One region of the Bacillus sp. SSR7 genome, then DNA from elsewhere that is predicted to be linked to it. Evidence: riboswitches for the same ligand, from Rfam matches in the RefSeq annotation. Region 1 holds a riboswitch; each other region holds the start of a gene.
What was found. Region 1 has a riboswitch for thiamine pyrophosphate ahead of tenA (thiaminase II). Riboswitches for the same ligand answer to the same signal wherever they lie in the genome.
Positions count from the first base shown of each region.

Region 1 (4,294 bases):
TACTATTACAAGCAACTGGAAGAGGATACAGCTTATCTAATTTCATATTTTGATAAATTAATTCTAAACGAGATAATATATTATCTTTCTTCTTTTCAGATGTTACAGTACTTTTCATGTAATTAAGTTCATTTAATAACATTGTCAATTCATCTCTTTTTCCGTATAAATCCTTAGCTATTTTTCTCTTTAGTTTGTACGAATGGATAATAGATTTAAATTCAATCATTTTAATACACTTCCTAATTAAATATTATTTACCCATTATTATATAGATAAACAGTACTTTTTAATCCTATTTAAAATACACTCAAGCCTCTTAATTTACTATCTATTAACATTACATTAACCTTACATATTTGTAATAATTTCATTAGCTACACACTAGCTAGTAGAAATCACTCCTTAAATTAGACAGACATTTGATGATAAATCCATAAAAAAAGCAATGATTAGATTTTAAATCTAATCATCGCTTTATCTACCTCACCTTGATTTACACCTATATATCCATTAGCGATAGCTATATTCTTTGTCGGCATGTACATGTATAAAGCTAATGTTTTTTATTAATAAATGTAGTCAATATTCATATATTACAATAGCATCAGAAGTACCATTAAAACAATTAGAGCAACTACCACAGCTGCCACAACCGCCACAACTAAAACAACCAAAACAACCGAAGCAACCAAAACAACGGAATCCACCACAGCGACCTGCACAACCGCCACAACGACCACAACCTCCACAGCGACCACAACCGCCACAGCGACGAGCAGCATCTTCAATATAGTAATATGGATATTGGTTTTGCTGATCCCAATACACAATATCTCCAGACCGGTAATCATTAAGGCTTAACGCTTGTAGTTCTTGTTGAAACTGATTCATTTTCATAACCTCCGTTTATAAAATAAAACCTCATCGATGCTTTCCTATATCTCTGTTCGTTAAATCTAAGTAGAAATAGCGCTATAAACTAAGTTCAATTCATACACCAACAAAGTATGACTTAACACTAGATGATGCACCTTGTTTATGTACCTATTTTTACTATGGGCTCATTTTTATAAATAGAAATTATAAAATTTGAATTCTAGTGTTATATCTTCATGCTTACTAAGTTCAATTCATTTCTCAATAACCATGATGCCGTACCCTTTACGTTCAAGGTAGAATTTCATTCCATTACGCTGTTCATCTGAAGTTGGAGCAGTAACGAAATATGTTAATCCGTTTGTTTGTAATATAAAGTGAAACTTTAATCAGTGGGGGGTTTCTTCATCCCCACTGATTATCAGCCCTCACCAATCGGACTTTTATGGGCAGTTGATCCCCGCCTAACTTCTTTGCTTTCGCTGAATTTTGCGGTGGGGGTCTTACTGCCCATTAAAGCGGGATAAATGTGGCAGAAGTTTAACCAGTTAATGCGCAAAAAATTAACTTAACTAACTTATCGATATGACATTTTGCCGTATCCGTAACACTATCAACTTTACGCAAATCTAGCAAGAAAAAATATATAGATAGGCATTATCCATACCTATCTATAATGTTACTTTCATTTTTATCCAATTACATCTTTTACGTCTGTATCCACTGGCCACTTTTCTAAAGTATAAGCCATTTCCCAAAATGAATATTCATATTGACTACTAATAATAAAATGTTGTTTCATTCGCTTACGGTCTGATTCAGTTACTTTTTCAGCGATAGTATCTAACCGTGTAATTTGCTCTTCAACTAATGTACGGAACCAATCAGATCCATAAGCAGAAATCCATTCGTTATAAATTGGCTCTTCTGGCTGACACTCTTTTAAACGCTCACCAATTTCATAATATAACCAATAACAAGGTAAAATGGCTGCAATGATATCGCCTAAATGTCCTTCGTACGCAGCACGATACATATGTGAAGTATATGCGTATGCAGTTGGAGCAGGGATAAAATTATCTTTTTCTTCTTGTGTTATCCCTAGTTTCTTCGCAAAATTCTCATGTAATGATAATTCCGCCTCATATGTATTTTGGGCATGGTGTGCCATACGAGCTGTCGTTTCTAATTCCAGTGCTTTTGCAGCTCCTAATGTTTGTACTCTAGCAAAGTGACTTAAATAATATGAATCTTGAAGCACGTAATAGCGAAAACTAGCTAAATCTAACGTTCCTTCACCAAGTTTTTTTACAAAAGGATGATGAAAACTAGCTTCCCAAATTGAATCTACTTCTTTACGCAATGATTGTGAAAAAGTCATTTAAATTCCTCCAATAATTCATTTAATATAAGTATTTATCCACAGCTATTAACGCTTTAAAATAAAAAAACTTTCTTTACAGGCGTAAAGAAAGTGAAATTGACAGTATTTATACATAAAATAGCAATGTCTTTTCCACTTCCCTACGCTGGCATTAACCAGATCAGGTACTAAGAGTCTCAAATTCCCATTTGATCTCAGCCTATAATAGGCCCCCCTAGTGGATAAATATTTAATTATCGTATTGTATTCATCATAACACACTTCATGTTACTGTCAAAAGTATTCATAATACCACTACTTAAAACCCTTCTTCTTTTCTTACTCTTAATGAAGTTTCAATAATCATATCTAATAGTTTACTATAATGAATTCCCGCTGCACCTGCACTTTTCGGTAGTAAACTTGCTTGTGTCATCCCTGGTAATGTATTAACCTCCATTACATATGGAATACCGTCTTTCACCATCATATCAACTCTTGCATAAACACTACATTTTAATGCTTTATAGCAAGCCAGTGACGCTTTGTTTACACGTTCTTTTAATTCAGCTGGAAGTTCAATAACTTCTTCAATAGTACCTGCATCATCATATTTCGCATTGTAATCAAAGAACTCCGCTGCATGTCGAATTGAAATGATAGGTAACTGTTTACCATCAAAAATGGAACATGTAATCTCATCACCTTTTATATATTTCTCTATTACTACTTCAGAATCCCATTCGAACACAGTTTCTAGCATTGAAATTAATTCGTCTTTATCATAGACAATTTTCACCCCAACACTCGATCCACCAGAGTTTGGTTTTACCACTAAAGGAAATCCTAATTTATCTAATTCATCAAGATTAAGATCCTCCATTTTTGTAAGTTCAATCCAATCTGGTGTTTCTATTCCTTCATAACGTAAAATCTTTTTCGAAATATTTTTGTCCATACATATACCGCTAGATAACATATTGCTTCCGCTATATGGAATACCTAAACTTTCAAGCGTTCCTTGAACTGTCCCATCTTCTCCGTATTTTCCGTGTAATGCGAGCAGCGCGAAATCAATGTCCTTCGCTTTTTCGATTAAATCCATTTTTTCGTTTAACGTAATTGGAACTATTTCATACTTACTTTTATCTAAATGTGCGATCATTTCATTTCCAGTCATAATTGATACTTGTTTTTCAGAAGATACTCCACCCATAATAACGCCAATTCTCATTTCCTCAACTCCAAATTTCATTTTTTATTGTATCACCAATTATTTTGATTCCCCGAACTATGTCTTCTTCTTTCAGACGTGAAAATCCTAATCGAAACGTGTTCGCTCCTCCTCCATCAGAATAAAAAACATCTCCAGGAGAAAATGTAACCCCTTGCTCATAACACTTTTGCAAAAGCGTACGGGCATGAATTTTTTCTTCTAACTCTATAAATAAATGGAGGCCACCATCACCGGTCATTCTTTGAAACGGAATGTACTCGTTACATGCCCCAACAGCTAACTCATATTTTTTCTTATAAACTGATCTTGCCTTTTTTAAATATTTTTCAAAATATCCTTCATGTAAATATTGAAATAGAACAGCTTGATCTAATGTAGAAGTGTGAATCGTTCTTGCTCTTTTTACACTTTCTAAATGATGAATTAGTTCTTTATCTGCAATAATCCATCCTACACGTAAACCAGGGAAAAGTACCTTCGAAAAGCTACTAATATAAATCACATTATTACCAGCACCAGCAAAAGTTAATAATGGTGCTAAATGTGAACCTGAATAACGTAGTTCTTCATTAAATCCATCTTCTATAATAGGAATTTTATATTTTGAAAATAATCTCATCAGTTCCGTTCTTTTCTCCGAACTCGTGACAATACCAGTTGGATTATGATAAGAAGGAATTAAATACGCGAAATCAAAATCCTTTTTACGCAAACTTTTTTCTACTTCATTCGTATCGATGCCATCTTCATTCATATTTATTCCATGCACTTCAAGTCCATGTAAACGAAAAAGCTTCAACGCAGCATGATGAGTT
Region 1 covers NZ_JBVVXV010000001.1:265,639-269,932, forward strand. The annotation lists gene AC0NJG_RS01480 (homoserine dehydrogenase) at 1-229, opposite strand, end outside; gene AC0NJG_RS01485 (heterocycloanthracin/sonorensin family bacteriocin) at 583-894, opposite strand; partial or broken gene AC0NJG_RS01490 (N-acetylmuramoyl-L-alanine amidase C-terminal domain-containing protein) at 1,134-1,256, opposite strand; gene tenA (thiaminase II) at 1,571-2,260, opposite strand; TPP riboswitch at 2,384-2,489, opposite strand; gene ddlB (D-alanine--D-alanine ligase) at 2,562-3,476, opposite strand; gene pdxR (MocR-like pyridoxine biosynthesis transcription factor PdxR) at 3,481-4,294, opposite strand, start outside.

Region 2 (4,294 bases), on a different contig from region 1:
TATTCCAATCGAAATCGTTGCCGTACTCGGTTCACTCGTTCTTCTTATCTGGAGATGGTACTACTTACGAACAAACCCTATCGATATTTTGAAAAAGACACCATGGCACATTTTAATTTTCGCTTTCTCTATGTACGTCATTATTTACGGACTTCACAATGCAGGTTTAACAGCTGCCCTTGTACAATGGCTTGAGCCAGTTGTAAATCAACATCTACTTTATGCTAGCTTTGCAATGGGCGGACTCGTTTCCCTCCTCTCTAACGTCTTCAATAATCACCCTGCACTTATGATTGGTACGATCACATTAACAGAAATGGGACTAGACCCAATCACTTTAAAAACTATCTATCTCGCAAACATTATTGGTAGTGACATCGGTTCACTATTACTACCAATTGGTACGCTAGCTTCCCTTATTTGGATGTATATCCTGAGACAAAACAAAATTAAAGTAAAATGGAAAGACTATTTAAGTGTATCCCTTATCGTTATTCCACTCACAACAGTCGTCACATTATTCCTCTTATTCTACTGGGTACACCTCTTCTTCGCTTTATAAACGACAGAAGCCCACTTTGCTACCGTCTTAGCAAAGCGGGCTTCTTCTATATTTAAGTTAGGTACTACAGTGTGATCAATCAAGTAAAGAGGTGTAACGTGTTATTGGTATAAATGACTACCAGTGTCTTTAAATTCTTTCGCTTTCTCTTTCATTCCTTTTTCAATTGCTTCTGTCGTTTCTAAATCATTTTCTTTTGCGTATTCACGAATATCATGTGAAATTCTCATACTACAAAACTTTGGTCCACACATGGAACAGAAATGAGCCGTTTTCGCACCTTCTGCTGGCAACGTTTCATCATGATACTCCATTGCACGTTCAGGATCTAAAGATAAATTAAATTGATCGCGCCAACGGAATTCAAAGCGAGCTTTTGAAAGTGCATCATCACGCTGATGAGCCGTTTTGTGCCCTTTCGCCAGATCAGCCGCATGCGCAGCGATTTTGTACGTAATAACACCTTCGCGTACATCATCTTTATTCGGTAAACCTAAATGTTCTTTCGGCGTTACATAACAAAGCATCGCTGTTCCAAACCAGCCAATCATCGCAGCTCCAATTGCCGATGTAATATGGTCATACCCTGGTGCGATATCTGTCGTTAACGGCCCAAGTGTATAGAACGGCGCGCCCTGACAAATATCAAGCTCTTTCTCCATGTTCTCTTTAATTAAATGCATCGGTACATGCCCAGGTCCTTCAATCATCACTTGCACATCATGTTTCCAAGCAATCTTCGTTAATTCACCAAGTGTTTCAAGCTCTGAGAATTGCGCTTCGTCATTTGCATCTGCAATCGAACCTGGACGCAATCCATCTCCAAGAGAGAACGAAACATCGTACTGCTTCATAATTTCACAAATCTCTTCAAAATGAGTGTATAGGAAGTTTTCTTTATGATGGAATAAACACCACTGCGCCATAATTGAACCACCACGCGAAACGATACCTGTCGTACGCTTTGCAGTAATTGGAATGTAACGAAGTAATACGCCAGCGTGAATCGTGAAGTAATCAACGCCTTGCTCCGCCTGCTCAATTAACGTATCACGATACACTTCCCACGTTAAATCTTCTGCAATTCCATTTACTTTTTCAAGCGCTTGATAGATTGGTACAGTTCCAACTGGTACAGGCGCGTTACGAATAATCCACTCACGCGTCGTATGAATGTTTTTACCTGTAGATAAATCCATAATCGTATCTGCACCCCAGCGAGTAGCCCACGTCATCTTCTCTACTTCTTCTGCAATAGAAGACGATACAGCAGAGTTACCGATATTTGCATTAACCTTCACGTGGAAATTACGTCCGATAATCATCGGCTCTGCTTCAGGATGGTTAATATTCGCTGGTAAAATAGCACGACCTTCCTCGATTTCCTTGCGAACAAACTCCGGCTCTACTCCTTCACGAATCGCAACGTATTCCATCTCAGACGTAATGATGCCATTACGCGCATAATGCATTTGCGTAACATTTGCACCTCGCTTCGCTCTAAGCGGTTTGCGATCCATCTGCGGGAAAACAGGTGTATGTTTTGAAGCCACCTTCACACCGTCATCCTCTGGTTTCACTTCGCGCCCTTCGTATGCTTCTACATCCCCACGCTCTAGAATCCAAGAGTGGCGCGGCGCCTGCAACCCCTTTTCCAGCTCCACTTTATACTCTGGATCCGTATAAGGACCGCTCGTATCATACACACGAATTGGCGGATTCGGAACGCCGTTTGTATCGCTTTGTTCAATCTCACGCATCGGCACCTTCATACCTTCTCGTGGTCCATCCACATACACTTTCTTACTTCCTGGTAAACTCGATTTCAATTCAATTTGCTCAGCTGAAACAGACTGTTTCATAACCTTTATTGCCCCCCTGTACGTGACAAGGACGAGATATGGCCAGCGTATGCCAAAATAAAAAGAGCCAGGTCCATAAAAAAATAAGGACCTGGCTCATAAAAGACATCTTTATGTAAAGCCGTTAACTTCCCTACGCTGGTACGAGCCAGATCAGGTCCAAAGGGTTAAGAAGTTCACGCGCTTCTCTCTCAGCCTACGCATACGTTAGGCACCCCTAGTTTATCACTGATTTAATTTTCAATACTTTCTCATCATACACGATAATCTGAAAAATGCAAAGTTTATTTCTTTTGCTCTTTATGGAATCATCCAAGTTAAATAATAAGCCTGAACATAAGTCATAATCCCCACAATTATTACGAAGAACAAACTATGCTTTACTGTAAACCGGAATAAATCTGATTCTTTCCCAGCAAGTCCTACTGCTGCACAAGCAATGGCAATCGATTGCGGAGAAATCATTTTTCCTGTTACACCGCCCGTTGTATTTGCTGCAACGAGAAGTACTTCAGATACACCGACTTGCTGCGCTGTAATTGCTTGTAAATTTGAGAATAATGCATTCGCTGACGTATCAGACCCTGTTAAGAATACGCCAATCCACCCTAAGAATGGTGAGAAGAACGGGAATAGTCCGCCAGTTCCTGCTAGTGCCAATGCTAGTGTAGAAGATAGCCCAGAATAGTTTGCGATAAATGCAAATCCTAATACAAATCCAATAGATAGAATTGGCATTTTAAGTTCACTTAAAGTTTCTTTAAATGTTACCACTGCATCTTTTACACTCATTTTCAAAATCAGCATGGAAATGAGACAAGCAATTAAAATTGCTGTTCCCGTTGCTGATAATACATCAAACTTCAAAATTGCCTCGTAAGGCGTCGCTTTATTTACAATAGGCTCTGCTTTCATTACTAAATTGTGCAAGCCTGGAATTTCAAACTTAAACACAAGGCTTTCCAATGCGCCGCCTGGAGCAAATAACGATTTAAAGAAACTTTGGCTCCAAATAACTACCATCACAGTTAAAACAATGAATGGAGACCATGCTTTTACGACTTTTCCTACTGTTAGTTTCGGCATAGATGTCGCCGTCGTTGCCGCAGCTACTTCTCTATTTGCTTGCCCCGATTGATAAATTTCTTTCGGTTGCCATACTTTTAAGAACAGCGCTAAACTCACTAAACTTACAAGTGCTGACGTAATATCCGGAAGTTCTGGTCCTAAGAATGTCGCTGTTATGAACTGCGTAATTGCAAATGAGCTACCTGCTACAAGTAAAGCAGGCCATGTTTGTCTTACCCCTTTCAACCCGTCCATTAAAAATACGATAAAGAATGGAACAAATAATGATAAGAACGGTAATTGATGTCCAGCCATTTGTCCAATTTTATGTGGATCAATACCTGTTACTTGTCCAGCAACTGTAATCGGAATACCCATCGCCCCGAACGCTACTGGTGCTGTATTTGCAATTAAACAAAGACCTGCTGCATATAAAGGATTTAACCCAAGACCTGCAAGAAGCGCTGCCGTAATCGCTACTGGTGCACCAAATCCTGCTGCCCCTTCTAAAAATGCTCCGAATGAAAAACCGATTAAAATAACGAGTAAACGATGATCATTCGTAATGGATAATACAGATGCACGAATCACATCGAATTGACCTGTTTTCACAGATATTTTATATAAAAATACCGACATAATGATAATCCAAGCAATTGGCCATAATCCGTATAAAAAACCATATCCAGTCGCTGCCATCGCCATCATGAACGGCATCTTATAAGCGAATAACGCCACTAAAATTGTAAGTACAACTGTAATAAATCCTGCCACGTACCCCTTCATGCGGAAAACTGCTAAA
Region 2 covers NZ_JBVVXV010000004.1:282,251-286,544, forward strand. The annotation lists gene AC0NJG_RS10990 (arsenic transporter) at 1-562, shown strand, start outside; gene thiC (phosphomethylpyrimidine synthase ThiC) at 664-2,424, opposite strand; TPP riboswitch at 2,538-2,653, opposite strand; gene lldP (L-lactate permease) at 2,725-4,294, opposite strand, start outside.
Region 2: another riboswitch for thiamine pyrophosphate. It lies ahead of thiC (phosphomethylpyrimidine synthase ThiC); the one in region 1 lies ahead of tenA (thiaminase II).

Region 3 (4,294 bases), on a different contig from region 1:
ATCCAAGTTCCACAACATGCATATTATTGTGAAGAATTATTGTATATTTGTAAGGGCATTAAATATAAAGAAGAAATATTACGCAATTATATATTTATACAATTACATGACTGTTTACCATCTTTCTTTAAACTGTTTCTTAAAAATAAGCGTTATGCAACGATTCATGATATTCTGTTCTATTGGTGTGATGATGAACAAAGAATGAGCTTAGAGAAAAAATATAATCTTAGCTTTATTTATGAAAAATATGCTTGTGGATAAAGAGCATTTTCTATATAAATTAAAAAGGATCTCATAATTGAGATCCTTTTTAATTTAGTAAAGCAAGAAAAATGTAATTAAGACGAGAAATAACATTCCATAAAGGAGAAATTGTGCCGTATAGCTTCCTTGTATACCAAAAAAAGTATTTGTTTTTTTGTATAAATTCAATATATATTTTAGCGGATTATCTTTGAAAGATTGATACACGGTGTCTCCTCTTTCTAAGCTTCTTGTTCGTGTTTTTTGTTAGTAGGAACATGAATGTATCTAGCTATGATTAATAAAACAGCCATAAAGAATACGGGAAATACGGTAGATAAATAAAAACCATTACTAATAATATTTGTTATTAAGGCACTTAATAGAAAGATGGCATTATAAATATGGGCAATTTTTTGTTTTAGTTGAACTTGAAAAGCTTCCATCATAATTTCTAAAGCAACAAAAGCAATGATAATAGATAAAAATACAGTATTTGTATTATAAATTACTAAGCAACAGATTAAGCCTAAAAAGGCTAAGTATTCAATTAAGAGAGGTATATTGATATTGCGTGGCATACAATTTACCTAACTAAATATGGCAGTGGGTTTACTGCATTTGTTTTTTCAAAATTCCATTCTCCATTGTGTAATTCAAAATGAAGATGTTGCCCGTATGAATGACCTGTGTTTCCCATATGACCTACTAATTGTCCAGCTTGTACTTGATCACCAGCTTGTACAGTGCGATCTTTCATGTGAGCATAGACTGTTGTATATAATTTCCCGTTTATTTGATGAGCGATGAACACAACATTGCCATAGCTAGCTGAATAATATGATTTCACGACTTTACCTGCCGCCGCCGCCTGGATAGAGACATTACCCTGAGCTGCGATATCTATACCATAATGCATTTGTTCCCAGCGCATATCAAATGTTGAGCTAATTCTTCCTTGAGTAGGGAATTTGAAAACGGCTGGAATGGAAGTAGGTTGAGCCGTTTGAGCTTGTGATTGCGTTTGGTTTTGCACTACATAATGTTTTGCCACGTATCCGTATCCTGTGCCAAAACGAATTTTATACCAAGTTCCTACAGTTTCCACTACTTGTAATTGTGTACCATTTTGCAATGAACCAAGTAGTGCGCTACTTGTACTAGCGTCGCTACGTACATTAAGTTTAGGTGTTGCAACTGTGTATTTCGCATTATTTTGAACTGTGATGCCTTTTACTAAAGGCTGTGAACCATTAGATACGAATGCCTTTTGTACGTAACCTGTTTTGCCATTATGTAAAATTTTATACCACTCGCCTTGTTCTTCTTGAATGGTAACGAATTTCCCATTTGGTAATACATCTAAAATTGAAGATTCTAGATTAGGTTCAGAACGAACGTTTAATGCATTGGCATTGACGATATATTGATTATTAGATTGAAGTTTGTTTTTTAGTAGAATAGAATCTTTTTGTACGTAACCTACTTTATTATTAACAGATACTTTATACCAGTCATTAGTTGTTTCAAGTATATTCACTTTCGTATTAAAGCGAATTGTATCAATTGATGAGCTATTTGTGTTATCTTTTGTATGTAAGGCTACTTGATCGACTTTGACATATCCAGTTTTCACATTAGATAATTGTTCAGCGTTGGCTGTTTGTACATTTGTTTCTCCCATAGAAGGAAGTAAAGAAGCAATTGCGACAGTAGTTGCTGTTAAAGCAGTAGCTTTCATATTCATATAATAGAGACCTCCTCTAGTTGTATAGTTGTAATTTTATTATAGTATAAAGATATAATATAGTGGGTGTATTCACATAAATGTAATATGAAATCAATATAAAAATAAATTTTTTGAGGATAATGATTCATTTTTATCCAATTCATTAGGATAATAATTTCCAAAATAGAATATAAGTATTATATGGCTTTGTTATTTTGTTGACAATTGAGAAAATTAAAAAAGTTGATGATGTCTTATTACGGTGTTATACTGACAGTGATAATTTTATAGTTTGCTAGGAGAGCTGGTGTTGCCAGCTGAGAGTAAGACCTTAAGTCTTTGATCCTTTTTATTACCTGATCTAGATTATGCTAGCGTAGGGAAGCAATTCGGACACTAATAATGAGTCCCCGTTTCTTTGCGTATAGAAACGGGGCTTTTTTATTTGAAAATTTCATATTGAAACCACTAGGGGTGCTTGTTGTGCTGAGAGAGGAATAATCCTTAACCCTTACAGACCTGATCTAGGTAATACTAGCGAAGGGAAGTGGAGCAACGAATAAATTATAATTTTATTTGCTGTAACCACTTCTTATTTAGAAGTGGTTTTTTATTTAGATATATAAATTGAAAGGGGATAGAGAAATGAAATTTTGCGATAGATTATTAGAAACTGTACAACCAGTTTGGGAGATGAGTCATAATCATCCATTTGTTGTAGGTATGGGGGATGGCACATTAGAAAAAGATAAGTTTCAGTATTACATTATTCAAGATTATTTATATTTGTTAGATTATGCAAAGCTATATGCGATCGGTGTTGTAAAGGCAACGAATCCACAAGTAATGGGGAAATTTGCTGAACAAATTGATGGGATATTAAATGGAGAAATGACAATTCATAAACAATATGCAAAAAGACTTGGAATTTCTATAGAGGAGATAGAGTCTGCAAAGCCATCTGCTAAAAATCTAGCTTATACAAATTACATGATGTCTGTATCTCAAAATGGCACACTTGCAGAATTAATAGCAGCACTTCTTCCATGTATGTGGAGCTACTGGGAAATTGGAAAGCGTTTAAATGATATTCCTGGAGCAAGGGATCATGAATTCTTTGGTGAGTGGATTCAAGGATATAGTTCTGAAGAATACGGTAACCTTTGTATTTGGTTAATCGATTTATTAAATGAAATGGCAGTTGGAAAGTCTGAAAAAGAGCTAGATCGATTAGAAGAGATTTTCCTATATTCCAGTCGATTTGAATATTTATTCTGGGATATGTCCTATCGTAAGGAGATGTGGGGATTTGAGGAGCAAGAACATACTACAGTTTCATAATGTTTCTTTTCATTATGATGAGAAGCCAATCATCAATGAATTAAATGCTTCTATACAAGATAAAGAGTTTGTAAGTATTATCGGACCGAGTGGATGCGGGAAAAGTACTTTATTTCGCCTTATTACAGGTTTAGAAGAAGTAAGTACGGGACAGATAGAGCTGAAAGAAACAAAGAGCCATCCTGTAGGGTATATGCCCCAAAAAGATATGCTCCTGCCGTGGAGAACGATTATTGAGAATGCTGCCCTACCGTTAGAGTGCCAAGGTGTACAGAAGAAAGAAGCACAAATAAGGGCAAAGGAACTATTGCATAAATTTGGCTTACAAGGGTATGAGACAAAATATCCGAAAGATTTATCTGGTGGTATGAGACAACGCGTATCCTTTATTCGAACTTTATTAACAGGCGGGGAGATATTGCTGTTAGATGAACCGTTTAGCGCGTTGGATGCTTTAACGAAGGCATCTTTGCAAGAATGGTTGTTTGAACAATGGAAAGAGTGGGAAAAAACAATTTTATTTATCACTCATGATGTGGAAGAAGCATTGTTTCTTTCTAATCGAATTTTCGTTGTAGAAAATCAACCGATAACTACTTTAACCGAGAGGATTGTACCGCTTGATCGTAATCGGACAAGAAAAGATTTATATAAGCCTGAAGTGATAGCGCTTAAAGATGAGCTCCTTAGTATGTTGCAAAGGCAGGTACTCGTATGATGAACCGGTTGAAGGAGCTATTACCTGCTCTTACGCTTTCTAGTATTTTACTTGCTCTTTGGGAAGTAGGCGCAAGAATTGTAGATGAAATGTACATTTTACCGTCACCGTCTGCAATTGTAATGAAAATATGGAAACTAAAAGATATATTATTTACGGTTCATTTGCCTGCAACATTATATGTCGTTTTAATAGGAGTGGCTATTTCTATCGTACTTGGGGTAGGGCTAGCGATGTTAATGAATGCGAGTAATTGGATG
Region 3 covers NZ_JBVVXV010000019.1:120,359-124,652, reverse strand. The annotation lists gene AC0NJG_RS25470 (DUF3965 domain-containing protein) at 1-264, shown strand, start outside; gene AC0NJG_RS25465 (hypothetical protein) at 489-827, opposite strand; gene AC0NJG_RS25460 (SH3 domain-containing protein) at 833-1,993, opposite strand; TPP riboswitch at 2,263-2,375, shown strand; TPP riboswitch at 2,436-2,538, shown strand; gene tenA (thiaminase II) at 2,621-3,316, shown strand; gene AC0NJG_RS25450 (ABC transporter ATP-binding protein) at 3,285-4,034, shown strand; gene AC0NJG_RS25445 (ABC transporter permease) at 4,034-4,294, shown strand, end outside.
Region 3: another riboswitch for thiamine pyrophosphate. It lies ahead of tenA (thiaminase II); the one in region 1 lies ahead of tenA (thiaminase II).